DNA from 2 places in the Siminovitchia fortis genome. Region 1 is predicted to be linked to the other one. Evidence: a T-box and tRNA genes for the amino acid it is inferred to sense, from the RefSeq annotation. Region 1 holds a T-box; the other holds one or more tRNA genes.

Region 1 (15,557 bases):
GTTCCGTGTATCTTCCGCAGCAATCAGATCGGCTTCCTGCATCAGGCGAATTGCCCGGAAGGTCATATCTTCCAAATTGCCGATCGGCGTCGGTATTAAAAATAGCGTGCCCCGATCCGTTGTCTCATTGCTTTTCTGGCTTCGCATTACGTTCACCGGCCTCATGTAAAAATTGTTCTTTTTTTAGCCTCGTCAGCTGCTTGAAAGCATATTCCGCCTTCAACGCATCACCTTTTTCCTCAAATTCTTCTACATAGATCATCGATACCGGCGTCCTCGTCCGGGTATATTTGGATGCCTTTTTGCTGTTATGCTCGGAAAGCCTCCGGGCAGGGTCCACCGTATAGCCGCCGTAATAGGAGCCGTCCCTGCATTCCAACACATAAAAATAATGTTTATTCTTCTTTTCCATACAGTATCTCTCTTACTTCCGGAGTATACTCGTTTTCATCGTTATAGACAAACAGGGGCGCGAGTGCCTTCAGGCCAGAATTCCCGTTTTTGATCCCCTCTACCAAAATCGTATTCGCTTCTTTCCCTGCCTTCGGATAAACGAATCTAAGCCGCTTCGGCTCCAAGCGATACTGCCTCATAAGCGTCAAAATATCCATCAGCCGCTCGGGCCTGTGGACGAAAGCGGCTTTACCGCCTTGGCGGAGAAGTTGGCTGCTTGTCCGTATGACATCTTCAAGCGAACAGAGAAGCTCATGGCGGGCGATGGCCAAATATTCATTTTCATTGATAATGGACGGTTCTGCTGAAGTAAAATACGGCGGATTGCACGTAACGACATCATATTTTCCATGGCCGAGCGTTTGGGCAATCTCTTTGACATCTCCATGGATCATCCGGATCCTATCTTCCAGGCGGTTATATTGGATGCTCCTTTCCGCCATATGATACAGGCGCTCCTGAATTTCCACGCCCGTAATGGCTGCTTTTGTTTTGCTGCTTAATAAAAGGGGAATGACCCCATTGCCGCTGCATAAATCAATGATATTTCCCTTTTGGATCGGTACATAGGCAAAACGGGCCAGCAGCACGGCATCAAGGGAAAAAGCAAAAACAGACGGGCTTTGGATAATACGCAAATCTTCCGCCAGCAAATAATCCAGGCGCTCGTCACCAATTAATTCAATCATATCCAAACACTCCAATAAAATAGCCTTCCCCATTCTAAGGAAGGCCTTATATAGCAAATTATTTTTTATTCAAAAAGGAAAGGCAGAACAGGCAGTCTTCATCTCTTCTCGGGCTGCCAAAATGAACATTGCAAATATGGAAGCCTTCTTGATAAAGGCGGGCCAGATTATCATAACCCTCTCCAATATCAATTTCAGTCAATTGATCATAAGCAGTGCGCTCGTCTTCCTCTCCATCAGGCAGTATGAGACCGGGCTTTTCCATCCCTTGATCCAGATGTCGGCGCAGTTGGTCATTTTCCGACTTCAACGCATGGTTTTCTTCGATCAACTCGACCATATACTGCTTCAACTCGCCAAGCTGCTGATACAATTGGCCGATCTGCATTTCCATATTGCTTACTGAATCGAAGAACTCCTTTTTATCCTTCACCTTACCACCTCATTATTCCGTGGCCTGGACAGACGTTACACTTTCACTCATGATCTCTTCCAGTGTATATTCCAAGACCCGCTCCTGGTCAGACAATTCCACTTGCATAATGCGCTCCAGTATATTTAAGCCGACCACTCTTCCTGAACCGTTCGGTGTATGGATGGTCTCGCCCACATCAGGAAGCGCAGCCTTCGCTGCTTCATACTCATCATTTTCATATTTCAGGCAGCACATCAGCCTGCCGCATAAGCCGGATATTTTCGTCGGGTTTAAGGAGAGATTTTGATCTTTGGCCATTTTGATTGATACAGGTTCAAAATCTCCCAGGAAAGTAGAGCAGCATAGCATACGCCCGCACGGACCGATTCCTCCGAGCATTTTCGCTTCATCCCTTACTCCTATTTGCCTCAGTTCAATTCTTGTTCTGAAAATGGAGGCCAAATCTTTTACAAGCTCACGGAAATCAACGCGCCCGTCAGCTGTAAAATAAAAAATCACCTTGTTGCGGTCGAATGTGTATTCTACATCAACAAGCTTCATATCAAGCTGATGCTCCAGGATTTTCTCCGAACAGACCTGGTAAGCCTCCTCGGCCGCTTCCTTGTTCGATTCAACATTCTGCTGGTCCTGTCCATCTGCAATCCGGACAATTTTTTTCAATGGGAGCACTACATCATGTTCGCTGACCTGCTTCTTTTCGGTCACAGCTTTTCCAAATTCGATGCCGCGTGCAGTTTCTACAATGACGTAATCGCCTTTGCGGACGGGATGATCCATTGGATCGAAATAATATATTTTACCGGCTTTTTTAAACCGGACTCCTACAACATTATACAAAAGAAGGTCCCCCCTGCAAATTCAGCACAAGCTGTTCCATTAACAGCTGAGGATTCATATTTGCGTGTAATTTTCTTTTGGCTTCCAAAATTGCAGTCATTTGTTTCGACAGCCGTTCCATTGAGGTGTGAAGAGCATCCTTTTCAAGCGTCTGCCGCTGATCAGGATAGACGAGCTGCCGATCCTTCCCCAATTGTATGTTCAGTATATCTTTATATATATATAATAAAAGAGACAGTCCCAGATCATGCTGGCCTTTCTCTTTAAAATGCCCCATCCAGTCGGTTTGAAGTGAAGTCATCGCATAGAGCGGGTTTTCTCTAAGCACTTCATATAATTTTAACACTATTTTTCTGGCTTGTGCAAACCAATCATCATCATTCAGTCTTACGGCTTCCTGAAGATCGTTTGTGAGGGCGGCCAGAAGGGCTGCTTTTCCTTTCGGCACACCTGCTTGTTCCAGCTTTTCAGCAAAAATGTCAGGTCCCAATGGATAGAAAGGTACCGATTGACAGCGCGAGATGATGGTGGGCAATAATTGCTGCGGCTGCTCCGAGACAAGAACGGCTGTCGTTCCGGAATGAGGTTCTTCCAAAAATTTCAATAAACTGTTCGCCGCCTGAACTGTCATCTTTTCGGCATCCATAATAATATACAGCTTTCTCTTCGATTCCATGCCCGATTTGCTAAATTCCGTTCTCAGCGAACGAATTTGATCTATTTTAATGGAAAGCCCGTCCGGTTCAACGAGATGAACATCCGGATGGTTTCCGCTTTTGATTCTTTTACAGTTTCCACATTGTCCGCAAGGATTCACATCTTGTCCATTTTCCTCGCAGAAGAGGCTTTCCGCCATTAACAGGCTGCCTGCTTTCTTGCCGGTCCCACGCTCACCTTCAAATAAATAGGCGTGGGCGACCCGGCGATGGACCAGACTGTTTTTTAAGAGCCTGGCCGCAATCGGCTGCTCATGCTCAAATTGATCCCAATTCATATCTTCCGGTATTCACCCGCCTACGTATATAAATGGATCAGCAGCCCTTTTATCTCACCGATTTTTCCTAAAATATCGATGGACTGCTTTTCCTCCTTCAAAACTTCTTCGGTCAATTCAACCAGTTTCTCATCAATCAGTTCAACAGTCTGATGGACTCTTCCTTCTGCAAACCTGTTCCAGCTGTGCGACTGCTTAAGCTCCATCCCCGTATCAACCGTTTCTTTTACAAGCTGCTTCACGAGTGTTTTATATTTTGCCAAGTCACGGAAATTCCTTGATTTCCCAAGCCGCTTCCCCGCCTTATGGACATCCGCGAGCAGCCTGTCCAGATGCTCTTTATAAAGCTGGACTTCCTGATGGGAGATGACTTCGGAAAATTTTGCCCCGGTACTGCCGGATCTGGGAAGGGATGAAAATTGCCCCGTTCTTGATCCAGCCAAATCATTGACCTTCATGGACATCTCCTAAAACTGGTGGAACTGCTCGATCGGGAGAACAAACACAGTTGCTCCTCCTACCGAAACTTCCACTGGATAAGGAATATACGAATCAGCGTTTCCTCCCATAGGGGAAACGGGCGCCATCAGCTGTTCACGTGACTTGCAGCTTTCCCTTATGACCTCAAGCGCTTTCTCGACGCGGATATCTTCTGTACCTATCATAAAAGTCGTATTTCCGGACTTCAAGAAACCACCGGTTGTTGCCAATTTTGTTGCCCTGAAGTTATTTTCAACCAAGGCATTCATGAGACGGTTGCTGTCCTGGTCCTGAACTACTGCCATAATTAATTTCATTTTGCTCACTCCCCGTAATAAAGTGAAAAACAAATTTGTTACTATTCTTATTATATCAGCTAATCGAATATGTGACATTGTTATTCGTGTATCAATCCGTCCACTTTCCATCGAAAAAACGACATTTATTTTAAGAGGATTGAACACGTACTATAAATAGTCAATCTTTATTCAGTATTCCAGCTTGCACCAGCCGCCCGTCAATCACCTTTTTTGCCTTCTGGTACACCGAGTCTATTGGGGCAGAGGCATCGATTAAGATTATTCTATCCGGAAATCTTTGCAGCAATAGATGATAGCCTTCCCTTACTTTACGATGGAACCCGACTTTTTCCAGATCAAGCCTGTTCACTTCCCGCCCTGCATTCCGGGCGATCCGCTTTAATCCCATTTCAGGCTCTATATCAAAATACAGCGTCGCATCCGGCATGGCACCTTGAATGGCAAATTCATTGATGGCATACACTTCATCGATTCCAAGTCCTCTTGCATATCCTTGATAGGCGAGGGAACTGTCAATAAAGCGGTCACACAGGACAACTTTTCCTTCCCGGAGCGCCGGCAGAACTTTTTCCGTCAAATGCTGGCGTCGTGCAGCGGCATACAACAAAGCTTCCGTACGCGGGTCCATCATCGTATGCTCTTTATCAAGGATGATTGTCCTGATTTTTTCTGCTATGCCGATTCCACCCGGCTCTCTAGTGGCCAATACCTCCACTCCATCAACGGCCAGGTCTTCCGCCAGTTTTTCAATCATTGTTGTTTTGCCCGCGCCTTCGGGCCCTTCCAATGTGATAAACAATCCGCTCATCCATTCTCTTCCCCCGATCCCTAATGTTTACAGCGTATAGTATAACATCGGGATACTAATAAAAATAGTGGCCCTCATTGTCAGGTTTGGCTGTTTTTGATCCAAAAATACAAAAAACCAGGCTTCCATAAGCGGCAGCCCGGTTTTATGTGACAATTTTTGTTTCTTTAATGACCCTCATCTGTTCCACAAAATATTTGTACCTCGGGTCATCTGTCTCTGTATGGATAATCTCCTGCTCACAGCCGGCACAAATAAAAGATGTATAAAGATGAATCCCCGCATCCTGTGCTTTTTTACAAATTATGCACTTTTCCATCTCTCCACCTCCACACATTTTTATTATGGCCACTGCCGGTCAATTGTATACACAATTGACAACATTTGAGCAGTTGAAAACCATTTGTTTCATTCTATGCCCTGAAATCGGATGCCGTGTTTGTCTCGGGCTTTTTTTCAAAAGAAAAATGAAACATCCGCATTGACCGGATGTTTCACGCAATAATCCATAATTGGATGACTGACAATGCCGCAACCCCCGGCAGACCGAGCAGCCCGGAAATGGCGGCAGTCACAAAATTAATGGGGATATACAGCCCGAATTGATTCCCGAAAGCATTTAAAAAGAATAAAAACAAAGCTCCGATCATCAATTTTATAAATGATTGGCCGATCACTTTAAAAACGCTCCCGGGTTTTACCGCCATCAGTAAAAAAATGATCAGGCCGATCAGCGAAGAAATGATCAAGATTGAATCCAAACGTTCCCCCTCCTGCCCTCTCGTCCTTATTTATTATTGTATGAGAGGATTGTCCGAAAAGAACTGACAAGGGAGTCAATGATCCTTTATCGAAATTTTTCGTATCTTCGCTTCCTTGAACAGGAAAATATATTTGGCCTTTGCCAGCCGCAACCGATACTGCAATTCATCATTCGGCTCATAGCTCAATTTGAGCAAATCGCTTTTTTGATCCCATTCTTTTTTAATATTTCCCATGAGGCCTATTAGCCTTTGATCAAATTCTTTACGCATTTTTTGTTTCCGTAACATATGGGACCTCTCCTTAAAGAACTTCTCTTCGGCCTTCCAACGCTTTTGAGAGAGTCACTTCATCTGCGTATTCAAGATCTCCTCCGACAGGCAGGCCATGGGCAATCCTTGTGACGGTGATGCCCGACGGCTTGAGAAGGCGGGAAATATACATGGCCGTAGCTTCCCCTTCAATATTAGGATTTGTCGCCAGGATCACTTCCTGGACGGTTTCGTCCTGGAGCCTTTTCAGCAGATCAGGAATATTGATGTCTTCCGGCCCGATGCCTTCCATAGGGGAAATGGATCCATGAAGGACATGATACAAGCCGTTGTATTCCTTCATCTTCTCCATGGCGATAACATCTTTCGGCTCCTGCACGACACAGATGATGCTGCGGTCCCGTCTTTGGTCTTCACAAATGTAGCATGGATCCTTGTCGGTGATATGGCCGCATACTGAACAGTAGCCGAGATCCCTTTTTGCATTGACAAGGGCCTTTGCAAAATCAAGAACGGTGTCTTCTTTCATATTAAGAACGAAAAACGCCAGGCGGGCTGCTGTTTTCGGCCCGATTCCCGGCAGTTTCATAAAGCTGTCGATCAGCTTTGATATTGGTTCTGGGTAATGCATAATGGTAACCTCCTAGAAGCCAGGAAGGTTTAATCCTTTTGTAAATTGTCCCATCGTCTGGCTTGATAATTCTTCCGCCTGCTTCAAGGCATCATTGGTAGCCGCCAACACAAGATCTTGGAGCATTTCAATATCTTCCGGGTCCACAACCTCTTCGTCAATTTGAACTTCCAGCACTTCCTTATGGCCGGATACAATCACTTTTACCATTCCGCCGCCTGCTGTGCCTTCGATTCTTTTTTCTCCAAGCTCCTCTTGCGCCTGCGCCATCTTCTTCTGCATTTTCTGCATTTGTTTCATCATGCCTTGCATATTTCCCATTCCTCGCATCATCGTACGACCTCCACCATGATTAGTTTTTAATTTCCAAAAGATCTTTCCCAACGAGTTTTAGAGCTTCGGACACGATCGGGTCCTGCTCCTCTGCAGTGCCTTCGCCCCCGTCATTCTTGCCTGTTTGTAAAAATTCTTCCCGGATCTCTTTCCATTGGGCTTCAGGAACACCAATGATTTTATATCCGGTTCCCATCTGCTCCTCTAAAATCTGAGAGATTGTTTGGATAAATGTTTGATTTTCCATGGCCATTTTACAAATCATATCATATTTGAATTTCAGGACAATCGCATCAGCCGATGCTGCAGCCGGTTCGGCATCATTGAGCAGGGCAACCTGCGAAGGCAAGTGCCGCTGATTCAATATATTCAAAAATTCTCCCCAATGGCTTTTAACATCATTTAGATGCTTCCTTGTAGCTTCCTTCAAAACCTGGGTAACGGTCCCTGCATTGACCCGGAATTCCTTTCCGGCATTTCTGGCCGGTCTTTTTGAAGGTGCAGCAGGCTTGCTTTGGGTCTTGTCAATCGGTTGGCTATTGTTTTTCAACCATTTGATTTCTTTTTCCAACGCTTCAATTTTCTTATATAATTCCTGGAGTTGCGGTCCATCTGCCTGGGCCGGAACTCTTTCTGTCTGGCAAAGTTTCACCAGGCATACTTCCAAATAAATACGCGCATGATTGGAAAACCGCATTTCCTGCTGGGTTTTGCTTAATATATCAATGTATTCATAAATTTGCTGCGGCTGAATCTCTTCGGCAAGGGTTTTAAATTCTTCATCAATAAGCGCTTGCTCGGCTATCTCATCCAAATTCGGGGCTGTCTTATAAAGCAGCAGGTCCCGGAAATACAGGATGAAATCCTCCGTGAACCGGGAAGGATCCTTCCCCTGCATGAGCAGCTCCTCAAGAGTGCCGAGTGCTTCGGAAACATCTTTATTATGAACGGCCCGTGCAAGCCTGTTCAAACTGTTTTGCGATATGGATCCGGTAACCGTCAATGCATCTTCCACGGTGACTTTCCCGGTACTGAAAGAGATGGCCTGATCCAGTAGGCTCAATGCGTCCCGCATACCGCCTTCAGCCGCTCTCGCAATGATTTGAAGCGCCTTCTCATCATATTCCAACGAAGTTTCATTTGCAATATGCGACATTCGCCCGGCGATGTCCTGCGAAGTGATTCTTTTAAAATCAAACCGCTGGCACCTGGAAATGATGGTTAACGGAATTTTGTGCGGTTCCGTCGTAGCCAGTATGAAAATGACATGTTTGGGCGGTTCTTCCAACGTTTTAAGCAAAGCATTGAATGCGCCGATAGTCAGCATATGCACTTCGTCAATGATGTAGACCTTGTACTTCACCGCGTTGGGCGTATACTTGACCTTGTCACGGATATCACGGATTTCTTCCACTCCGTTATTGGAAGCCGCGTCAATTTCAATGACATCGGGAACCGAACCGTCCGTGATTCCCAGGCAGGCGGGACATTCATTGCACGGTTCCGCAATTGGCATTTTTTCGCAGTTGACGGCTTTTGCCATTATTTTGGCAGCACTTGTTTTTCCTGTTCCGCGGGGGCCGGAAAATAAGTAAGCATGCGATATTTTTTGTTGGAGGAGAGCATTTTGCAACGTCTTCGTCACATGTCCCTGCCCGATGACATCCGCAAACGCCTGCGGCCGCCATACTCGATATAACGCTTGGTAACTCATGCTCTGCCTCCTTGTTAAGTAATAATTTTCTACTATTTATTATACCTTAACCGGAAAGGAAATTACAGACAGAGTATTATCGAAAATAGATATAAAGGAAGATGAACAGGGCTGCTAAAATGCCCCAGATCCGCCACCGCCGCCCCCCAACCCCTCCACTTGTGGAAGAGCTTCCACTTGATTGGGAAGCGGCCGTTTCTTTTGCCTGTTCTCCTGCCGTGTCAAAAGATGAAGCCAGGAGCGGCCAATGCACCAGATAAAAGCCTGATGAAATACCGGCTGCTTCACCCGCAAATTCCCCGAAAGCTGTAAATCTGTTCGTTTCGGTACAAATTGAGCCTCCGATTCCAAGTGAATAAATTATAGCCCGCATCCGGTCATCCTCGCTATGGAGCTTCCAGTCCCAGTCGGATATTTGTTCAAATCCCATCTGCTGGTTGAGGAGGATGAATGGCAATAGTCATTTTTCCGTAGTCGGCTTCATTGCGGTCATCAAAAAATGGCCAATAAAATTCCGTTATATCGGCATACTTCTCCATCCCATTTTTGATTGTATATAGATCTACCTGGATCGTTTCATCCTTGCCGCTGCGGTGAACTTTATACAGTTCCCCCTCTTTTTCCACCTTTAGACTTGTTTCACCCTCGTTCGCCATAAAGCCACTTATTTCCGCACCTTTTTTCGGGAATATTTCCCGGGTAATGCCATTAAATTTTCCGTCAAAAATATAAGTATGTCGTTCGTTGACATCGATGTCTCCATTTTCCTGCAAATAAGCATCAATTTTTACATCAGAAATTGAAAAATCTACGGCATAGGCAAACGAAGGAGCCAAAAACAAAAAGATTAAAGTAGGAAAGATAAATTTTTTCAACATAAACTATTCACCTCACTCTGCTTATATTGGTTACGGGCTTAAAGCTAATTAGGTTTCAAATCACAAAAAACCCATCCGCTTTATGCGAATGGGTTTGACCATTTCTTTGATTAATGCCGCGCACCTTCCTTCGACAGTGCTTCATCTGCGTTACCCAAGCAGTTAGCTCGACCCAGGCTGCCCCGCGGCACATGAGAGGTTCCACTTAATGCTGCTTCCTTCCGGACCTGACATGGTTCGTGGGTTCCCATTGCGCGGGACCCGGGTGTCTACACCACTTACTTGAGGCAGGCCAGACAAAACAGCAGCCTCTGGAAGGGATTCAACCCCGCTGGAGCGGATTTCGGGTACAGGGCTCCGCTACTTCCCCGTCTAGCACGGCATATCCTATTTTACTACTTTTTCACTTTAAAATCAATGTCTGAGCTGCGTATGATAAAAGTTTCCAGGAATTAAGACTTTCTCTTTTTATCACGGATCTTACGAAAAAAATCGCTTAAAAGCCGGCTGCATTGTTCACCCAATACGCCGCTTATGACCTCGCTTTGATGATTGAACCGTTCATCCTCCAACAAATTCATCAACGTTCCCGCACAGCCGGCCTTCGGATCGGAGGCACCGTATACAACCTTTTGGACCCGTGATAAAATAATGGCTCCGCTGCACATCGGGCAAGGTTCCAATGTAACATACAACTCAGCCCCTTCCAGTCTCCAGGTTCCCAATTTTTTACAAGCTTCTTCAATGGCCAGCAGTTCCGCATGGGCTACAGCGTTTTGATCCGTCTCCCGCCTGTTATGGGCGGCTGCCACCACTTCATCATTAAGCACCACGACCGCTCCGATGGGAACCTCTTGCATATTCTCGGCCTTCTTTGCTTCAGCAATTGCCAATTGCATATATCTTTCTTCTCTTTCCATTTATATCTCCCTAAATAAAAACATTCATTGGTCTTTTATTTTTACATAATACATACAATGGGACAAGGTGAATAATATATTTTGATCAGGCTAAGGAGGAAAAACATGCAGATTCATGTTGTCGAGCCCAATGAGACATTGAACTCGATTGCCTCTCGCTATAATATCTCTTCTGCTATTATTGCCGAAGCAAACCAGCTTCCCAATCGGGAACAGCTAGTCGTTGGGCAAGCATTAGTGATTCCCATTTTTGGCAGCTTTTACTGGGTACAGCCCGGCGACAGCCTTTGGGCCATAGCTCAAAAGTTTGGAATTTCTTATCAGGAATTGGCACGGATTAACGGTATTCATGTGAATCATCCGATTCAAGTCGGCATGCGGCTTTACATTCCGCAAAGGCCGAAAAGAAATGGGGAGTTTTTAGCCTATGTCGAACCGCGGCGCGCAGGAGAGGTTTCCCCGCAGCTTGAATCTGCTGCAAGGCAAGCATCTCCCTATTTGACCTACCTCGCTCCTTTTGCCTATTTTCCAAAGCGGGACGGATCATTGGATCCCCCAAAGCTGAACCGGTTCCCTGAAATAGCTGAAACAAACAATACGTCTCTCGCCATGGTGCTGGCCAATCAGGAAGAAGGACAGTTTAATACGGAATTGGTCCATATCCTCCTTACAAACGAACAGATCCAAACGACTTTTCTAAACAATATTGTCAGTGAGGCGAAACGGGTCGGATTTACAGATATACATTTTGATTTTGAAAGAATTGCCGGCAATGACAGGGAAGCATATAATGACTTCCTTCGCAGGGCAAGGGATCTTTTTCACAAAGAAGGGTATATCCTTTCAACAGCTTTGGCTCCCAAAACAAGTACGACACAAAAAGGTGAATGGTATGAAGGCCATGATTATAAAGCGCATGGAGAAATTGCCGACTATTCATTGATCATGACGTATGAATGGGGATACAGCGGAGGGCCCGCCATGGCTGTATCCCCGATCGGCCCTGTAAGGCGGGTACTGGAGTATGCCATTACCGAAATCCCTTCCGAAAAAGTGATGATGGGCCAGAATCTTTATGGCTACGATTGGACGCTCCCATTTGTAAAAGGGACGACAGCAAGAGCCGTCAGCCCGCAAAGGGCCATCCAGATCGCTGCAGAAAACAACGCTGCCATCGAATATGATACAACCGCACAGGCACCATTTTTCCATTATACAGACCAGGACGGAAAACAGCATGAAGTATGGTTTGAAGATGCCCGGTCCATTCAGGCAAAATTTGACCTAGTGAAGGAACTGAACCTGCGCGGAGTTGGCTACTGGAAGCTTGGGCTTCCTTTTCCCCAAAACTGGCTGCTGATAACGGATAACTTCAATGTCGTGAAAAAATAGATAAAGAAAAGCACAAGCACCTATTATTATTCTCTTAACCGCAAATAAAGCGGCCCCTAATGCTGGAGCCACTTTTTACTTAATTATGCGATATTCCGGATAATCGTCGAGCAAAAATGGACTTTTTGCCCTTATCCAATCACTTCTTTGTTTCGCATATACGGACGGAGCACTTCCGGAATTTCCACTGTGCCGTCTTCACGCTGGTAATTTTCCAAGATAGCGGCAACTGTCCTTCCGACCGCCAACCCTGAGCCGTTCAGCGTATGCACGTGCCGGGGCTTGGCTTTCGGTTCAGGGCGGAAGCGGATATTCGCCCTCCTGGCCTGAAATGCTTCAAAGTTTGAGCAGGAAGAAATCTCCCGGTACGTATCATAGCTCGGTATCCAAACTTCCAGATCATATTTTTTTGCTGCGGTAAAACCGAGGTCCGCTGTACACATGCTCATAACTCGGTATGGCAAGTTAAGAAGCTGGAGTACTTTTTCAGCATGCCCGGTTAATTTCTCAAGCTCATCATAAGAATCTTCCGGCTTAACAAATTTGACCAACTCCACTTTGTTAAACTGGTGCTGGCGGATCAATCCGCGTGTATCACGTCCCGCAGAACCGGCTTCCGACCGGAAATTAGCGCTGTAGGCTACATAGTTCAAAGGCAGGCGTTCACCGTCAAGGATTTCATCCCGATGATAATTGGTCACCGGAACTTCTGCGGTTGGAATCAGGTAAAAGTCCTCGCTCTCAATACGAAACGCATCCTCCGCAAATTTTGGCAGCTGTCCGGTCCCCGTCATGCTTGCCCGGTTCACCAGGTAAGGCGGAAGCATCTCTTCATAACCATGCTCCTCCACATGAAGGTCCATCATGAAATTGATCAGCGCCCGCTCCAGCCGTGCTCCCAGACCCTTGTAAAATACAAAGCGGCTTCCTGTCACTTTTGCAGCCCTTTCAAAATCCAAAATATCCAAATCCGCAGCCAAATCCCAATGGGGCTTCGGTTCGAAAGAAAATTCGCGTACCTCCCCCCATTTCCGGATTTCCACGTTGTGGTCTTCCGTCTCTCCCACCGGAACACTCTCATGTGGAATATTTGGAATAGACATCAGCAATTTCTGCAATTCATCTTCTATACCACGAAGCTCCCCGTCAATCTCCTTGACTTTCTGGCTTACTTCCCTCATTTCAACAATCAGATCATCAGCATTTTGCTTATCTTTTTTTAACTGGGCTATCTTCTCTGACACTTCATTCCGCCTGCTTTTCAACCGCTCTGATTCAACGATCATTTCCCTGCGCCTTTGATCCAGCTGCTCAAATTTATCCAAGTCCCCCAAGTCTTCGCCGCGATGCTGCAGCTTCCTCTTCACTTCCTCTACGTTACCCCGAAGTGTTTTCATATCCAGCATTATAAAACCTCCCATTTTTATTTTTTATGATAGAAAACAAAAAAACCCTCAATCCCAATAGGGACGAGAGTTTACCCGCGTTGCCACCCAAATTGAAAGCAATCATGCTTTCCTCTTCATCGGATAACGGGTGTGGCCCGAAAATGCTTACTAGCCGGAGCATTCGGCATTTTGCTCAAGGAGGGATTCACAGGCTGCGCCGCCGATTTTCACCAGCCACCGGCTCTCTGATAGACGCTTCACCTGTTACTATTTCCTTTCAACACTGTCGCTTATATCAATTTTCTGATACTATACTATATCCTTTACTTAAATGCAAATTTTTTTGAACAAAAGCGTAAGCGCCTGTACATCGACGTACAGACTGAAATGCGGAAGACGGCCGTTTAGGGGCGACAAGCGCTGGCCGCCGACAAACGCCACATCCTGTGGCGTCGGTGGCACTAGGACATCCTGTCCGTCGGAGGGCAGTCCAGTGAAGTCGTTCTTTGACTTCATTGGATTGACCGAAGCGACCTCGAGCCCCTGCCGTCTGAAGCTAGACACTAGAGCGACTCCGACGAGATAAAGGAAACACGGCGACGAAGGAGCCGATGTTGACTTATCGTAGGAAAGCCGCTTCTTCGAATAATCTTCCCGGCTTTGCGACGAGGTGAGCTTTACTCCCTCGAATAATCTGCACCGCAGGAGCACCAGAGGAGTGAAGTCTGCTAGTCGATAGGCGCTGGAGCTGGACGAATCTTATCATTTTAAAAGAAGTTATTCACAACCTGAGCAGTTGACTTTCCTACAGAGAAGAATACCCCTTCTAAGTAGAAGGGGCCATTTCCATTATTTTTTCGGCGGCAGGAAGTCGTCCGGTCCGCCTTTTCCTCGATTTCTTTTATTATTAGGTTTTTGGGTGCCAGATGTCTCCCCGTTTGGCCCTTGACCAGGACCTCCGCTCATTCCCCCGGCAGGATTGTCCGGAGCTTTGGAAGGATTCGCATTCGTTTGTTCGATTGTTTTATCCAATTTCGCCAAGTAGTTTCTGGCAAACTCTTTTCCACCCAATCCAAAGGAAAGCCCAAAGGCCAATGCCAGCCCTCCCAGAATGAGGATGAACGCTGAATTGACAATCGTTGCCGCAATTCCGAGCTGGTCAAGCGCCATAAAAATGGAAAGGGCAATAATCGCATATTTGGCTACGTTGGAAAGAATTTTAAAGCTTGGTCCGGTTAGGATGTTGGACAGGATTTTGGAAACGATGTTGGCGACCATCAATCCAAGCGCCAGGATGATGACGGCAGCCAGCACCATCGGCAGATAAGCCGTAATCGCTGTCAGCATCGTCACAAGGAATTCTAAATGTAATAGATTCAGAGCTTCAATGGTCAGGAAAAAGACAACCAGCACTTGAGCAATATAACCGACAAGATCAGACAGGAGCATCCGTCCGGCGCCTGGCTTCCAATTGCCAATGGACATTTTGCGCGTCAAAGAGTCAAATCCGACTCTTTGCAAGAGGCTCGCAACCATTTGACGCACCCATTTACCAAGCCATACGCCAAGCGCAATTAAAAGTGCGGCAATCACGATGTTTGGAATCATCGTCATAATGTCGTTCAGCATGGCAATCGCCGGTGCGGTGATAGCACGGACTTGCAGTTGATCTAATGCTGAGATAACAATCGGAATCATGATGAGTACAAAGACAATCGTGCCGATCACAGAAGAAAGCGTTGTTCCGCCAAGCACTTTATCCAAACCGAGCCGGCTTGCCAGTCTTTCCGTTCCAACCGATTTCAGAAGTCCGGTCACAAGGTCGCGAATGATTTTGGCGACAAGCCAGCCAATGAAGAAAATCAATGCGGCCGCCAGCAGTTTCGGTATGAAAACAAGCATGCTTTGAATCATTCCGCGGAATGGCTCAGCAACACCGCCAATGTTCAACGCTGCCAGTACACCAGGGATAAACAACAGCATGACTAAATAGAAGACAATGTTACCTGCTGTATGCGTGTATTTCCTGCTCTGGTGTTCCGTATCCGCCACGTTCATTTTCTGCATGGCGCCTGTCACTTTCGGATTTTGCCCGATTCTGTCAATAAGCATTCTTAATACACTTGCAATTACGTATGCCAAAAGCAGAATCAAAGCTGCCTTGAGAATAGCTGGAATGAAGGCAAGAATCGTGCCGAACATGCCCATGAATGGCGAAGCAACAGCTCCCAGATTAAGCATATGGAAGAA
Region 2 (15,557 bases), on a different contig from region 1:
CAGTCATGGAGCATGGCTGGTTTATGATGGATGAAGATCAGAGAAAGCTCATCGTGAAAGGCGATAAAATCCAATTGACCTTCAAAGAATTTGAACTCCTTAAAGTCATGATGAAACATCCCGGTAAGGTGTTCTCACGTGAGGATCTGCTTGAAAAAGTATGGGACATTGCCTACCAAGGCGGATTGCGTACCGTAGATACTCATATAAAAACACTTCGAATGAAGATAGGAGAGGAAGCGGGACGCTACATTCAAACAGTTTGGGGATGCGGCTATAAATTCGAGGTTCCGAAATGAAAATCGGCTTGTCCCGGAAAATGTCCATTGCCCTGGTGCTCGCTTTTACCGTATCAACTGTATATGCCACATTATTCTCTTACTTTTTATATGAGAGGTTGTATGTAAACAGCCTCAAAACGGAGATGCTTGAAACGGGGAGACGGCTTGCCAACTCTTATAATGGAGGGTCGGTATCCGGATCCTTTATAGATGATGTGAACTGGTTTGGGGAGAAATCCCAATTTGAAGTATTTGCTGTAAAAAACCCTCGGGAACTGAGCATGTGTCTTCCATTTGAAGTCGATTACCAAGCATTGATCAGCGGCGAGGATCGGGAAACGCTTTTAAAAGGCGAAACGGTTTATAAAAAGGGGCATGTGGAGCGATTGAACCGTGATGTTATTTCGGTCGTCATTCCCCTTTTGGATGGAAAAAGACTGGAAGGTGTCATTTACTTATATTATCCTTTGGCCAATTTGAGTGAAATGATCTTCCGTTATTCCATTTATTGGATTGGGGGCGCTGTTTTATTTCTGCTTATTGCCTTGACAGTGGGAAATAAGTGGTTAAAAAGGGCGATTTATCCATTGAAAGAGATGCAAACTGCGGCCAGGGATTTATCGGATGGCAATCTGTCTGTACGGGTGGCGGACTATCCTGATGATGAAATTGGCCGGCTTGCCCATACATTCAATGAAATGGCTGAATCCATCGAAAAGGAAGATGAGAAGAAAAAAGAATTCCTTGCGAATGTTTCGCACGAGCTTAGAACACCGCTAAGTTATATTAAAGGGTATACGGAAGCCATTCAGACGGGGTTGGCTCCGCCCGAAGACAAAGAAAAATTCAACCGGATCATTTTACGTGAAGCTAAAAGAATGGAGCGTCTTGTTGAAGACCTGTTGGATTTGGCAAAATTTGAGTCCAAGGAATTTTCTCTGAAAAAGCTGCCTGTTCCGCTTGCGCAAATCATTGAGGAATCGATAGAAAAAGTGAAACAGCGGGTCCTCCAAAAAGGGATTCATCTGGAGTTCCGGCTGAACTATGATCTGATTGCCGAAGTGGATGAAGAGCGCCTGGAGCAGATGCTTTTGAACTTGCTTGATAATGCGATCAGGCATACCGAAAAGGGCGGAACCATTACAGTTTCCTTGACATTGAAGGATCAAGCATTCGGTTTGATTACAATTGCAGATACCGGTCACGGGATACCTGCTGAAGATTTAAATAAAATCACGGAACGTTTCTACCGGGTGAATAAGGCGAGAACGAGGAAAGAAGGGGGGACGGGACTGGGTCTCCCTATCGTGGAAAGCTTAGCAAAATTGCATGGCGGAACATTCCATATTGAAAGCGAAATTGGAAAAGGTACAACTGCTTCCATCAGCCTTCCAATTATTTCTGCTTCTTTTCAATAATTGGATACGCTGATTTCACATGTTTCACACAATCCGGGTGTACAGTTGAAAATAGGAAATTTCTAGTTTTTGGAGGGGACATGAATGAAAAAAAGACTATGGCCACTTGTGATTGGGCTGTTCGTTCTTGCATTGGCTGCCTGCGGAAATACAGGAACTGAGGATTCGGAAGATGATATTCCAAAACCTCTTGATGTGGAATTGGAGGTGCAGGAGACAGCAGATATAGGTGAAACTGTACCTTTTAAAGCGACTGTCACGCAAGGTGACGAAAAAATAAAAGATGCTGACGAGGTCGAATTTGAAATATGGGAAGAAGGAAAAAAAGAAGACAGTGAAATGATCAAAGCGAAAAATAACAAAGACGGCACATACGAAGCTGAGAAGTCTTTTGATGCCAATGGCGTGTACATTGTGCAGGTACATGTGACAGCAAGAGGATTGCACAACATGCCGAAAAAATCAGTGACAGTTGGGGAAGGGGCTGCTGAAGAAGAGGACGGCCATCATCATGGGGACCATGGCCACCACCATCAAACTGAGGGTTTTAGCATGCACTTCATGGAACCAAGAAACGTAAAAGCGGGAAAGAAAGCCGAGCTTATGGCTCATCTTGAACTTAAGAACAAGCCTATGGAAGCTGCACGTGTCCGCTTTGAAATTTGGACTGATGGTTCCGATAAACACGAGTTTGTGGATGCGAAAGAGTCCAAACCTGGAGAATATACAGGACACTATGATTTTAAAAAGCCCGGAATGTACAAAATTCAGGTGCATGTCGAAAATGATGAAGGTTTGCATGAGCATGAAGAGCATGAAATAGAAGTGAAATAAAAAAAGGAACGTTCACACCAAGGGAGTGGGCGTTCCTTTTTCTTTGTTTTATGACGGAGAAGGTGGGATTCGAACCCACGCGGCGGTTGCCCGCCCTAATGCATTTCGAGTGCATCCCCTTCAGCCGGACTTGGGTACTTCTCCAAATGTGAAAACGACCTTTCGCATCATCGGCCGTTCGAATGCTGGTGACAGGACTTGAACCTGCGACCCCATCATTACGAGTGATGTGCACTACCATCTGTGCTACACCAGCGCAGAAAAATTATAAGAGAATAATAATATATATGGATTGTTTTTTCAAGAATTTGTTCTTGGATGGGGTTCCATACTCTGCTAAAGATAATAAACGGCCCAAGTGCTCATCACTCGGGCCGCAGGCGATTCGTTCATTATTTACAATCCTGGAATTTCTCAACACGAAGTCCGTTTCGGTCGGCTTCCATCAATTCAATGGAGTAATTTGGCAGTACTGCCTGCATACCCTTCACGATTGATTCCCCGGTTCCTTTTGGAGCAAAGGATATCATTGTCGGTCCTGCACCGCTTATCACTGTTCCGAATGCTCCCATTTCCCTTGCAGCCTGGCGGATCTCATCGTAGTTTGGAATCAACGAAGCACGATAAGGCTCATGGAAGAGGTCGGCTTCCATCATTCTGCCGGCAAGCCCATAATCCCCTGATAGCAGTCCTGCAATCATGACATTCCCAATTCCGCTTGCAGCCGTTGCATCCGCTCGGCTGAACGTTTCAGGAAGAACTTTCCTGGCAGTTTCTGTCTTCAATTCGAAATTTGGAATATATAGGACAAGGTCCATGTTTAGATCGTCTGTTTGAAAATACTCCACTTTGTCTGTCCGCTTTGTTTCTGCCGTGACAATCAATCCGCCGAGCAGGGCCGGAGCGACATTATCCGGATGGCCTTCAAATTTTGTGGCCCATTCCAATTTTTCCTCCGGAGTTAATTCCAACTGGCAAAGCTGGTTGGCAAGTTCTATTCCGGCTACGACTGCTGAGGCGCTGCTTCCCATACCGCGGGCCAAAGGGATTTCACTTTCAACAACCACTTTACAAGGAGGAAGGACGGCTTCACATTCCGAAGCCATCCTTTCCGCCATTTGGTAAATAAAATGTTCTTGGGCTGCATCAGCAGGGGGGAGATGCTCTGAGCGGTGCTCAAATACCCATTCGTCACTTCTTTGAACGTGTAATGTCAAATAACGGTTCAGTGCCATTCCGACAGAATCGAATCCCGGGCCGATATTTGCGGTGCTTGCCGGAACAGAGATAGTGAAGCCGTTCATTCATTAACCACGCCTTTAATATAGTCTATAATGACATTTTCATCATTTGGAAGGACGACAGGATTGTACTCAATTTGAGATATGGCAGTTTGCGGGTCTTTCAGTCCGTTACCTGTCAATACAGCGACAACCTTGCTTCCTTTTTTGATGCTGCCGTTTTTCACCTGCTGAAGTACACCAGCAATAGATGCGCATGAACCAGGCTCGGCGAACACGCCTTCCTTACGTGCAATCAATTGGAATGCTTCTAGAATTTCTGCATCCGTTACAGACTCGATTTTACCTTCGGACTCATCTCTTGCTGCTGTCGCAAGGTTCCAGCTTGCAGGGTTTCCAATCCGGATGGCAGTTGCTACAGTTTCGGGATTTGCAATAGGCTCACCTTTCACAATCGCAGCTGCACCTTCCGCTTCGAAACCGTACATCTTAGGAAGTCCTGTCTGCTTCTCTTCGTTATATTCCTTGAATCCTTTCCAATAAGCGCTGATGTTTCCGGCATTCCCTACAGGGATGGCCAAAACGTCCGGAGCAGCGCCAAGCTGGTCGCAAATTTCAAACGCAGCTGTTTTCTGCCCTTCAATCCGGTAAGGATTGACAGAGTTTACAAGAGTAACAGGTGCTGTCTCACTGATTTTACGGACCATTGCCAAGGCTTCATCAAAGTTGCCTTCTATTTCAACGATTTCTGCTCCGTACATTATTGCCTGCGCCAATTTGCCAAGTGCGACCTTTCCGTTCGGAATAACGATGATCGCCCTGATTCCGGCTTTGGCGGCATAAGCCGCAGCAGCAGCAGATGTATTTCCTGTTGAGGCGCAAATGATCGATTTGCTGCCATCCTCAACAGCTTTTGCCACAGCCATGACCATTCCGCGGTCTTTAAATGAGCCGGTAGGGTTGGCTCCTTCCACTTTTGCGTACAATTCAATTCCCAGGTCTTTAGATAAATGGGCCAGATGTACTAAAGGTGTGTTACCTTCCTGAAGTGTTAATCTTGGTGTTTTTTCTGTCACAGGCAAATAAGGTTGATAATGCGAGATCAGGCCCGGCCAGTTCATTTTTCTCCATTCCCCTCTACACGATAATAACTGATTACGTCTTTTACAACGGACAAATCCCTAAGCTTCATTAAGGCCTCTTGGAAGTTTTCCAAGGAAACTGTATGTGTAACAATGATGATTTCAGCCAGTTCCCCTTTATTGAGCGGAGTTTGCAGGATTTTTTCAAAACTGATACCCAACTCGTTGAACAAAGTAGTGATTTGTGAAAATGCTCCAACTTCGTCAGCCAAATGAAGCCTGAAATAGAATTGTCCAAAACGCTCCTTAGGAGATTTTAACACACTTTCATATCTTGGGGCTACAGCGCTTTTTCCATTCACGCCAAGAAGCAGGTTTTTAATGACGGCAACAACGTCAGCCATGACGGCAGTGGCTGTCGGCAGGCTTCCTGCACCCGGTCCGTAGAACATTGTTTCACCGACTGCTTCACCTTGCACATAAATGGCGTTATACTCATTTTTGACAGAGGAGAGCGGATGGCTCTTGGATAAAAATGTCGGCTGGACGCTCACTTCCACTTTATGGTCGTCGACTTGAGCAAATCCGATCAGCTTCATGGAATAACCAAGTTTTTGTCCATAATGCAGGTCTTCAAGGGATAGCTTGCTGATACCTTCCACCTCCACATCATCAAGAGCAACGCTTGTGGAAAAGGCGAGTCTTGCAAGGATTGCCATTTTTCTGGCAGCATCCAGCCCTTCAACGTCAGCAGTCGGGTCCGCTTCGGCAAATCCGAGTTCCTGCGCCTTTTTCAGGGCATTTTCATAGGACTGACCTTCCTCTTCCATTTTTGTTAAAATATAATTAGTTGTACCGTTGACGATCCCCATCACTTTTTTCAGGCGGTCGGATACCAAACCTTCGGTCAATCCACGCAAAATAGGGATACCGCCGCCGACACTCGCTTCGTAAAACAGGTCAACGCCGTTTTCAACAGCCGCTTTTTGCAATTCGGGCCCATGGAGTGCAATCAGATCCTTATTAGCCGTAACGACATGTTTTTTCGCCTGGATTGCTTTTGTTATATGTTCTCTGGCTTCTTCAATTCCGCCCATCACTTCAACGACAAGATCGATTTCTGGGTCTTGAAGCACATCATCCGGGTTGGAGGTGAGGAATGTCTGGCCAATTTGAATGTCTCTTTCTTTCTCTGTGTTCCGTACAAGAATGCTTTTTACTTTGACACCGCAGCCGAGTTGGTGAACCAGCTCATCCTGGTGGTTTTCAACCAGCTGTACTACACCGGAACCAACAGTTCCCAAACCTAATAATCCGATAGATACATAGTCTTTCTTCATTAAAAATTCCTCACCTTTCTGTCTGTCTATAAAGTACATTTGTTTTTATATAGTAGACATTTAAGTTTTAAAAGTCAAGGTGTTTTTTAATGCTTTTAGCTTCTTTTGAACAGAATGTGTCAAAGGGAAAAGAGGAATTCAAATATTTTTCTCGAAATAATATTTGTTAGATGGTAAAACATGAGGAGGAATCCGATGATGCTGGAACCGACGAACAGCTCACCTGTCCTAAGAAAAAGGCCAGGCACTTGGAATAAAAAGAAAATCGCGTGGATTGCCGGAATCATTATCATTTTATTGGCCTTTTCTACTTGTATCGGAGTTTCCGTATATGTCGGGACGAATTTGACAAAGCCTGCAAAAAAAGCGATTGAGGTACTGCCAAGCGATTATGAGATGGAATATAAGGATATTGAGTTTATGAGCAAGGATGAAAAGACGAAGCTTTCCGGATGGGTGCTCGAGCCGCCGGGCACGGCGAAAATGAATGTTGTTTTCGCACATGGCTACAAAGGAAACCGCTATGAAGAGAATATTCCGTTCTTGCCGCTGGCCAGCAACCTGCTTGCTGACGGCTATCGTGTCATCATGTTCGATTTCCGCCATGCAGGAGAATCGGATGGGGAGATGACAACGGTCGGGGTAAAAGAAAAGCTTGATTTGCTTGGTGCCATTGACTGGACGGCCGAAAATTATGAAGAGCCTGTCGGGTTATTGGGTATTTCAATGGGGGCTGCCACTTCAATATTGGCCGCGGCTGACTCGGAAGATGTTATTGCTGTTGTTGCCGACAGTCCTTTCAGCGACCTGCACGACTATTTGAAGGTGAACATGCCAGTGTGGACCGGCTTGCCGAACTTTCCGTTTACGCCTCTTATTTTGACCATCATACCGATGATGGCGGACATTGACCTTGATGAAGCAAGTCCCATCAGTGTATTGGACAGAGTCGCTCCGAGGCCGGTTCTTTTTATTCATAATAAAGGAGATGGGTCAATCCCTTATACGGAAAGCGAAATGATGGCGAAGAAGGATCCGGAGCATTTTACCTTATGGCTTACGGAAGGAGAAGGCCATGTCAAATCCTTTGAGCAGAATTCCGAGGAATATGTTGAAAAGGTGAAAGGGTTTTTCGATGATGCACTGGCAGGAGTTAAAAAATAAAGAAATGAGTGAACAGATTGGAAGAGCAGGCAAGGGAATTAAGGCGAATTCGGATTACGTTAATTTTTTTGGTGATTGTCACTCTTATTAGCGGGGGTAATTCGGATGTTCATGTGGACTATCCTGATGATGGCAATGAAATGGAGATTTCACAGCAAAATGTCGTTCCATTGGGAGATGGCCGTTTCGGCGTAATTGACTATAACTATTTGGAAATATATGAGTATGATTCTGAACATAATAAAGTAAAGAAAGTGAAAGAAGTTTCACTCGATGAATTAAATGAATGATTGCGGAGCGGGTGTTTAGACAGTGAGTGAAAACATTTCAATAGAACCACTGAACGAAAAGTTTTTTCAACAGCCGACGCTCGAACTGGCCCGGTCGCTTCTGGGCTGCCTGCTTGTGAAAGAGACGGAGGGGAGGCTCACCGCTGGCTATATAGTGGAAACGGAAAGCTATAGAGGACCGCATGACCGTGCTGCGCACAGCTTCGGAAACAGAAGGACGAAGCGTACGGAAATCATGTTTGGACAGGCAGGTCTCGTGTACACATATACGATGCATACGCATTGCCTGATCAATGTGGTCAGTGCAGGTGTTGATGAACCGGAAGCCGTTCTGATCCGTGCGTTGGAACCTTTTAAAGGGATTGAGTTGATGAAGCGGAGGCGTCCAGTCGACCAAATGAAAAATTTGACGAACGGCCCGGGAAAATTGACCAAAGCGATGGGGATTACAATGGAAGATTACGGACGAAAATTTTTCGAGCGGCCGCTGTTCATCAGTGAAGGAATTTCCCCTGATGAGATTGAACAGGGAACAAGGATTGGGATTCAAAATACGGGCGAGGCGCGCTTTTATCCGTGGCGTTTTTGGATTAAGGGAAATCAATATGTATCAAAGTAAAGAACCTTCATTTCTGGAGGTTCTTTTTGTATGAAAAAAACGCTTGGATTAGAAAGTGAGCAAGGTGATCTAAAACGCGGCTGGCTCAAATGTCGGTCACTGGTCGCAGTCTCCAGTGCCCGCGCAAGGGGTTTATCGCCGACCGCGGTAACTGGGCGCAGTCTCCAGTTGCCCGCGCAAGGGGTTTATCGCCGACCGCGGTAACTGGGCGTCGTCTCCAATGCCCGCGCAAGGGATTTATCGCCGACCGCGGTAACTGGGCGTCGTCTCCAGTGCCCGCGCAATAGGCTTATCACCGACCGCGGTCACTGGGCAGGAAAGATGCACGCAACCGCTGTGCTGCTCCAAAACCCGTCTGCCCCAACTAAAACGACTTACGTTCGATGGCTTGAATCCGCACAATAAATCCCTCCCACACCAGCCTTTTTTCAAAAATAGGTTTGACATGTATGTTTGTATTAGTGTACTATCTAATTAATACACTGGTACAAAAAGCAAACGGAGGGAAATATAATGAAGGCATTTATAGGATTATTGAGAAAAGACTTGACCATTATAAGGAACTGGTATCTGACATGGTTTGCTTTCATGCTTGTAGGGATGGTTGGAATATATGTTTTTTCAGTATATGTTTCCGAACCGAGCATTCCTGTCCCATTCCTTGTGATGATGGCCAGTTTGCATCTGCTCTTGGCACCACTGACGATGCTGACGGCTCTCAATTCGGAGGGCAAGACACAATTATGGCTCTATAACCCGCAGAGCAGTGCGAAACTGCTGCTGTCAAAACTCAGTGCAGCCGCTGTTATTCAGTTGCTGGCGCAATTTTTCATTTTACTGTATGCCTTTTTTGTCATGAAAATCTTGCTTGCTAACGGCCTGATTGACAGCTACAACAGTTTTCTTCCTGTAAAGCAAGGGCTTTTCATGCAACTCGGAATTTTTGCGGTTGCCATATATTTTTCGGTATGGGTTATTTTCCTTTGGACGCTTTATCACTTGCTTGGCAAATATCCGGCCATTAAAAATTTCCGCTGGCTTGCAGTCCTTCTTGTCTGGTTCGCATTCGGATTTCTGGAAACCCTTCTATCCAAGACGAAGCTGTTTAAAAAAGAAATGTTTTTCTCTGTCAACATCAATATTTCACCCAAAATGGACTATGGGACGCACAACAGCTGGAATATCGTCTATACCGATGCTCACATTCCGCTGCTAATAATCGGTCTGTACGCTGTTGTGGCGATCATCGTTTTCCTTCTCGCCAGCTGGCTTCTTGACAGGAAAGTCGAGGTGTAATTATGGCAAAAGATTTTGAAGCATCTAAACCCATTTATATACAGATCACTGAAAAGATTTTTCAAAGGATTATCCGCGGTGAAATCAAGCCTGGGGAAAAATTGCCTTCCGTAAGGGAAATGGCGGTGCAGTCGGGTGTCAACCCAAATACGGTACAAAGGTCATATGCGGAAATGGAAAGGATGGGTGTTGTGGAGACAAAGCGCGGGCAGGGAACATTTGTCATTGAGAGGGAAAGTATCGTGGATGAATTGAAGCACTCCATGCAAATAGAAGTGATCGGCCAATTTGTAAAAAGCATGGAAGAATTGGGATTTACGAAACAGCAAATGGTGAGCGGATTAAAAAATTTCTTGGAAGAAGGTGAACAGGGTGAGCATTGAGTTAAACGGCGTCACGAAAAAGTATGGGAAAGAAAAGGCTTTGAACAATGTTACATTGCATTTTGAGCCCGGTAAAATTTACGGACTGCTCGGCCCGAACGGCAGTGGAAAGTCCACCACCCTGAAATTGATCACAGGCCTGGTCTATCCGAACAGCGGAACTGTTTCAGTTTTACAGGAAAATGTGACGAGAAGGATCAGTAAGCATGTTGCATACATGACAGAACTGGATATGTTCTACGATTCTTTTACCGGAGGAAAAATGATTGATTTCTATGACTCTCAATTTCCTGACTTTGACAGGGAAAAGGCCTTTCAGCTTCTTCAGGAGATGGAGCTTTCAGCGGATAAAAAAATCAAACAGCTTTCCAAAGGGAACAGGGGAAGATTGAAGCTTGTGCTGACATTGGCGAGGGATGTTCCTGTTGTATTGCTTGATGAACCATTTTCCGGCTTGGACCCCATGGTGAGAGATTCGATTGTCAAAAGCCTGCTGGCTTATATCAATTTTGAGAAACAGACAGTCATCATCGCCACCCACGAAATTGACGAGATCGAACCGATTATGGATGAGGTCGTTGCCATTTACAACGGGGATATTATCGGCCATGAAAATGTGGAAACCCTGCGCGAAGAACAAGGATTATCCGTCCTAGAATGGTTTAAATCAACAATGGCAAACAAGAGAAAGGAGGTGTAATGGCGATGGGAGCAGTCGTTGAGCTTGAAAAGGTGACGAAAACGATTAAGGGAAGAAAAATCATCGACGATCTAAGCTTTAGCGTCAACGCCGGTGAGGTGTTCGGTTTTTTGGGGCCGAACGGTGCGGGTAAAACGACAACGATCAGAATGATTGTCGGCCTGATCGGCATGACGTCCGGAGAAATAAAAATATGCGGCAAAAGCGTCGGCAAAGAATACGAGAACGCTATCAGCCATGTAGGAGCCATCGTTGAAAATCCTGAACTGTATAAATTTCTGTCCGGCTATCAGAACCTTCAGCAGGCCGCACGCTTAAGCAAAGGAGTAACGAAAGAAAAAATTGACGAGATTGCTGCGCTTGTCGGATTGACGGATAGAATACATGACAAAGTCAAAACTTATTCCTTAGGGATGAGGCAAAGATTAGGCATTGCCCAAAGCCTCCTGCATGATCCGAAAATCCTCATTCTGGATGAGCCGACCAACGGACTCGATCCTGCCGGCATCAGAGAGATCAGGGACTATTTAAGAAGATTGGCCGAAAAAAAGAATCTGGCCATTATCGTATCCAGCCACCTGCTGTCCGAAATGGAAATGATGTGCGACCGGATCGCCATTATACAAAAAGGAAAGCTTATCAACATTCAAAATGTGTCAAGCGATGAGACGGAATCAGACAAAAAAACCTATTTCTGTGATGTGGATAACCGAAATAAGGCAATAAAGGTGTTGGCAAGAAAAGGTATCCAGGCTGTAAAGCATGATAAAGGCGTCCAGATCTATTTGGAAACAGGCGAGGTTCCGGATGCATTGCGTCTGCTCCTGGAGAATGATTTGCTTGTTTTTGAGATGCGTCCTGTCAAGAAATCTCTTGAGGAAAAGTTTTTGGAAATAACCAATCATTCGGAGGTGGCTGCCCGTGTTTAATTTAGTTCGAAATGAATGGGAGAAGGTTTTCAGGCAAAAAAGCACCTTTATCATGATTGGATTCCTCATTCTGGTAGTGTTTGTCAATGCCGGCATAACCAAATATCTTGAAGGAAAAGAAAGACCGTCAGGAAATGACTGGAAGCAGGAACTGATGGCGGAAAATGAATCGCTGAAGCAGGAGTCTGACGGCGTGCAAATCATGACTCCGTCCATGAAGGAATTTATCCATAAACAGGTGGCTGTCAATGAATATCGGATAAAAAATGACCTGCCCCCAGCTTCCAAAAGCACAGTTTGGACATTCATCAATGATTCCGCTGGACTGATTCCTTTAGCCGGGCTGTTCGTGTTGATTATTGCTGCAGGAATTGTGGCCAACGAGTTTTCATGGGGAACCATCAAAGTACTGCTTGTAAAGCCGTATAAGCGATGGAAGATCCTGCTTTCCAAATATATTGCCGTCAATCTTTTCCTGCTGCTGATGCTCATTCTATTGTTTGTTTTTTCAGGGATTGCCGGAGCTGTACTATTCGGGACAGGGGAAGCGGCAGCAAATGTCCACTTGGCGTATGTAAACGGCCGGGTCGAAGAGCAAAGCCTGTTCTTGTATTTGATTAAATCCTATGCGTTCAGCTCTTTAAGCATCTTTTTGCTTGCCGCCATGGCTTTTATGATATCGGCGGTGTTCAGAAGCAGCGCGCTTGCAATAGGCCTTTCAGTATTCCTGCTTTTTACAGGGGGAACGATCACGAATTTGTTGGCGAGCAAATTTGAATGGGCAAAATACAGCCTGTTCGCAAATACAAATTTGATGCAATATGTCGACGGATTGCCAATGGTCGACAGTATGACGATGAAGTTTTCCGTAATAATTTTATTAGTCTATTTTTCCATATTTCACATCTTGGCATTTGCTTTTTTTACAAGGCGGGATATCGCGGCATAGCCGTGTAAAGTGCAAAAATGAATCCATATTCCCGCTACGGATTATCTACGGAAAATAATTTGATAGAATAATAATATATTGGATATTCTCTCCCTTTTTGGTATATTAGTGTTGTAACGAAAAAGCAAATGAATTGCAATTGGCATCATAGAATGATAGAGGAGGCAATTGTTTGCTTACCGTTGCAAAAATACCAAAAAGGGGGAATTAGCTTGAAGAAGAAGCGATTTGCTTTATTGAGTTTTGCAACCGCATTCATGCTGCTGCTCGGAGGCTGTTTCAGCGGCGAAACCGAGTCGAAGCCGGATTCTTCTGATGGAGAAAAAACCGGTGAAGAACAGTCCGATGGCAAAAAGGTATTGAACCTGAACAACAAAGAAGAGCCGGGATCACTGCATCCGGGGACAGCCCAGGGAACCCACGATTCATGGGTCTTGGAGCATGTTTTTGAAGGATTGACAAAGAAAACTCCTGAAGGGGAAATTGTTCCCGGAATGGCAGAAGATTGGGAGGTCAGTGATGACGGCATCACCTGGACATTCAATCTGAAAGATGATGTGGTATGGTCCAACGGCGATCCGGTAACTGCCCATGACTTTGAATATGCGTGGAAATATGTACTCAATCCTGAAACCGCTTCCGAATACGCTTACCAGATGTATTATCTTGCGGGAGGGGAAGAGTACAACAGCTCCGAAGACAAGGATAAATATGCCGAGTTGGAAGAAAAGGTCGGAGTAAAGGCATTAGACGACCATACGCTTGAAGTCAAGCTTGCTGAGCCGACGCCTTATTTCCTTGATTTGACATCTTTTTATACGTATTATCCTGTGAACAAAAAGGTCCAGGAAGAAAATCCCGACTGGGCATTGGAAGCAGACAGCTACGTATCTAACGGTGCATTTAAGCTGGCTGAATGGAAACATAAAGAAAGTTTGAAATTGGAGAAAAGCGAAAACTATTATGACAAGGACAAAATTAACCTGGATGAAGTCAATTTTGTCATGATTGCCAATGAAGATACTGCCTGGCAAATGTATCAGGCGGATGAACTTGATTTAGTCTACCCGCTTCCGCAGGATGTCACGGGTGAACTGAACAGTAAAGACGATCCAGAGTTTGAAATAGCTCCGGATTTGGCTGTTTACTATTATAATTTAAACAACGAGGTAAAACCGTTCAATAATGCAAAGGTCAGAAAAGCCCTCTCGATGGCGATTGACCGGAAGGCGCTTGTTGAACATGTAGCGCAGGGGGGCCAGAAGCCGGCATACGGTATAGTCCCGCCGGGAATCCCTGATGTTGAGGGAGATTTCCAGGAAAACTCCGGGGAACTATTTAAAGAAGATGTGGAAGAAGCCAAAAAGCTTTTAAAAGAAGGGCTCGCTGAAGAAGGCTTGGATAAAATGCCGAAATTTACATTTACTTATAACACGGATGAGGGACATAAGAAAATAGGCGAGGCTGTACAAGAAATGTGGCGTAAAAACCTGGGTATTGATGTGACATTGGAAAATGTCGAATTCCAGGTCAAGCTTGACCGCGAAAAAGCAGGAGATTATGAAATTTCCCGTGCCGGCTGGGTTGGAGACTATGTCGACCCGATGACATTCGTAGATCTATGGGTATCCGGAGGCTCCTTCAACGATGCCAACTGGAGCAACGAAGAATATGACAAGAATGTCAAGCTTGCCAAAACATCCATGGATGCAAAAGAACGCATGGAAGCCATGCACAAAGCCGAGGAAATTTTAATGGATGAGATGCCAATCATCCCGCTTTATTTCTACACAAAGCCTTTTACTGTCAAACCGCATGTAAAAGGTGTCTTTACACCGATCAACCGATACCCGCAGTTCATTTATGCTGATATTGAAAAATAACCATGCATTCCAAAATCGAGGTATGCCATTTTTGGCATACCTGGTTTTGCTGCATTATAGGGTTAGCGGTCTAGTCAACCAAGAAAAAAGCACTATGAAAGAGGTGTAAAAGATGTGGAAATACACGTTGAATCGATTATTCTGGGCAATTATTACTGTGTGGGTCATCATCACCCTCACCTTTATCATTATGAAAATTATTCCGGGGAATCCATTTGCAAGAGAAGGTGCCATGCCCCCGGCTGTATATAATAACCTGCAGCGTCATTATAATTTGGACAAGCCGGAAATTGTCCAATATGGCCATTATTTAAAGTCTGTTCTCCAATTCGATTTCGGGCCATCCATGAAAACAAAATCCATATCAGTCAATGATTATATTAAAAAAGGGTTTCCCGTTTCTCTTCACCTGGGTCTCCAGGCACTATTGATAGCGGTTGCTTTCGGTTTGATCCTGGGAGTCATTGCGGCATTGTACAGAAATCGATGGCCTGACTACAGTTCGATGGTACTTGCCATTATCGGCCTGTCGGTCCCGAATTTTGTCTTTGCAACCTTCTTGATCTACTATGTTGCAGTCCAGTGGGAATTGCTGCCGGTTGCCACATGGAAGTCGTGGGCGCATACGATTCTGCCTTCAATCGCACTTGCCATGATGCCGATGGCCTTTATCGCCAGGCTTATGAGATCCAGCATGCTGGAAGTAATGAGCCAGGATTATATTTTAACTGCCAAGGCAAAAGGGTTGGCCAGAAGTGTCATCATTTTAAAGCATGCGATCCGGAATGCCATTCTGCCTGTCGTGACGGTTCTTGGAATCCTGACTGCCAATCTGGTGACCGGAAGTTTTATCGTTGAGTTTATTTTCGGTATACCAGGCATGGGGGAAATGTTTGTAAAAAGTATCTTCAACCGTGATTACCCTGTCATCTTAGGGTCTACGATCTTCTACAGCATCATTCTTATTGGATTGATCTTTATTGTAGATATCGCCTATACATGGATTGATCCGAGAATCAAGATTACAAGGGAGAGCAGCTGATGAGCAAGCAGGAACTGAAATTGACGGAAGAGATGTTTTTGCCCGCGGAAGACAATTATAAAGAAGCTGAGAAAATTGCCAGGCCTTCTGTTTCCTACTGGTCAGA

What was found. A T-box is a leader RNA that pairs with one kind of tRNA and senses whether it is charged. The one in region 1 lies ahead of serS (serine--tRNA ligase), so its partner is inferred to be a tRNA-Ser.
Region 2: it has a tRNA-Ser gene. The T-box ahead of serS (serine--tRNA ligase) is inferred to sense a tRNA for this amino acid. The anticodon was not compared.

The regions. Positions count from the first base shown of each region.
Region 1 covers NZ_VEKZ01000064.1:5,147-20,703, reverse strand. The annotation lists gene rsmI (16S rRNA (cytidine(1402)-2'-O)-methyltransferase) at 1-147, opposite strand, end outside; gene FS666_RS16425 (GIY-YIG nuclease family protein) at 125-412, opposite strand; gene FS666_RS16420 (tRNA1(Val) (adenine(37)-N6)-methyltransferase) at 396-1,142, opposite strand; gene yabA (DNA replication initiation control protein YabA) at 1,201-1,536, opposite strand; gene FS666_RS16410 (PSP1 domain-containing protein) at 1,588-2,415, opposite strand; gene holB (DNA polymerase III subunit delta') at 2,408-3,409, opposite strand; gene FS666_RS16400 (YaaR family protein) at 3,430-3,867, opposite strand; gene FS666_RS16395 (cyclic di-AMP receptor DarA) at 3,877-4,206, opposite strand; gene tmk (dTMP kinase) at 4,367-5,017, opposite strand; gene FS666_RS16385 (sigma factor G inhibitor Gin) at 5,163-5,336, opposite strand; gene FS666_RS16380 (pro-sigmaK processing inhibitor BofA family protein) at 5,512-5,778, opposite strand; gene FS666_RS16375 (YaaL family protein) at 5,854-6,069, opposite strand; gene recR (recombination mediator RecR) at 6,083-6,682, opposite strand; gene FS666_RS16365 (YbaB/EbfC family nucleoid-associated protein) at 6,695-7,012, opposite strand; gene dnaX (DNA polymerase III subunit gamma/tau) at 7,035-8,729, opposite strand; gene FS666_RS16355 (hypothetical protein) at 8,806-9,102, opposite strand; gene FS666_RS16350 (DUF2207 domain-containing protein) at 9,149-9,607, opposite strand; RNA gene ffs (signal recognition particle sRNA large type) at 9,724-9,988, opposite strand; gene tadA (tRNA adenosine(34) deaminase TadA) at 10,060-10,527, opposite strand; gene FS666_RS16335 (glycoside hydrolase family 18 protein) at 10,633-11,919, shown strand; gene serS (serine--tRNA ligase) at 12,051-13,325, opposite strand; T-box leader at 13,382-13,597, opposite strand; gene FS666_RS16325 (mechanosensitive ion channel) at 14,157-15,557, opposite strand, start outside.
Region 2 covers NZ_VEKZ01000018.1:14,552-30,108, reverse strand. The annotation lists gene FS666_RS08280 (response regulator transcription factor) at 1-299, shown strand, start outside; gene FS666_RS08275 (sensor histidine kinase) at 296-1,699, shown strand; gene FS666_RS08270 (FixH family protein) at 1,784-2,533, shown strand; tRNA gene FS666_RS08265 (tRNA-Ser) at 2,588-2,677, opposite strand; tRNA gene FS666_RS08260 (tRNA-Thr) at 2,717-2,789, opposite strand; gene thrB (homoserine kinase) at 2,926-3,837, opposite strand; gene thrC (threonine synthase) at 3,834-4,895, opposite strand; gene FS666_RS08245 (homoserine dehydrogenase) at 4,892-6,196, opposite strand; gene FS666_RS08240 (alpha/beta hydrolase) at 6,392-7,360, shown strand; gene FS666_RS08235 (YmzC family protein) at 7,378-7,650, shown strand; gene FS666_RS08230 (DNA-3-methyladenine glycosylase) at 7,673-8,269, shown strand; gene FS666_RS08225 (hypothetical protein) at 8,783-9,565, shown strand; gene FS666_RS08220 (GntR family transcriptional regulator) at 9,568-9,948, shown strand; gene FS666_RS08215 (ABC transporter ATP-binding protein) at 9,938-10,648, shown strand; gene FS666_RS08210 (ABC transporter ATP-binding protein) at 10,654-11,577, shown strand; gene FS666_RS08205 (ABC transporter permease) at 11,570-12,526, shown strand; gene FS666_RS08200 (peptide ABC transporter substrate-binding protein) at 12,739-14,409, shown strand; gene FS666_RS08195 (ABC transporter permease) at 14,522-15,451, shown strand; gene FS666_RS08190 (ABC transporter permease) at 15,451-15,557, shown strand, end outside.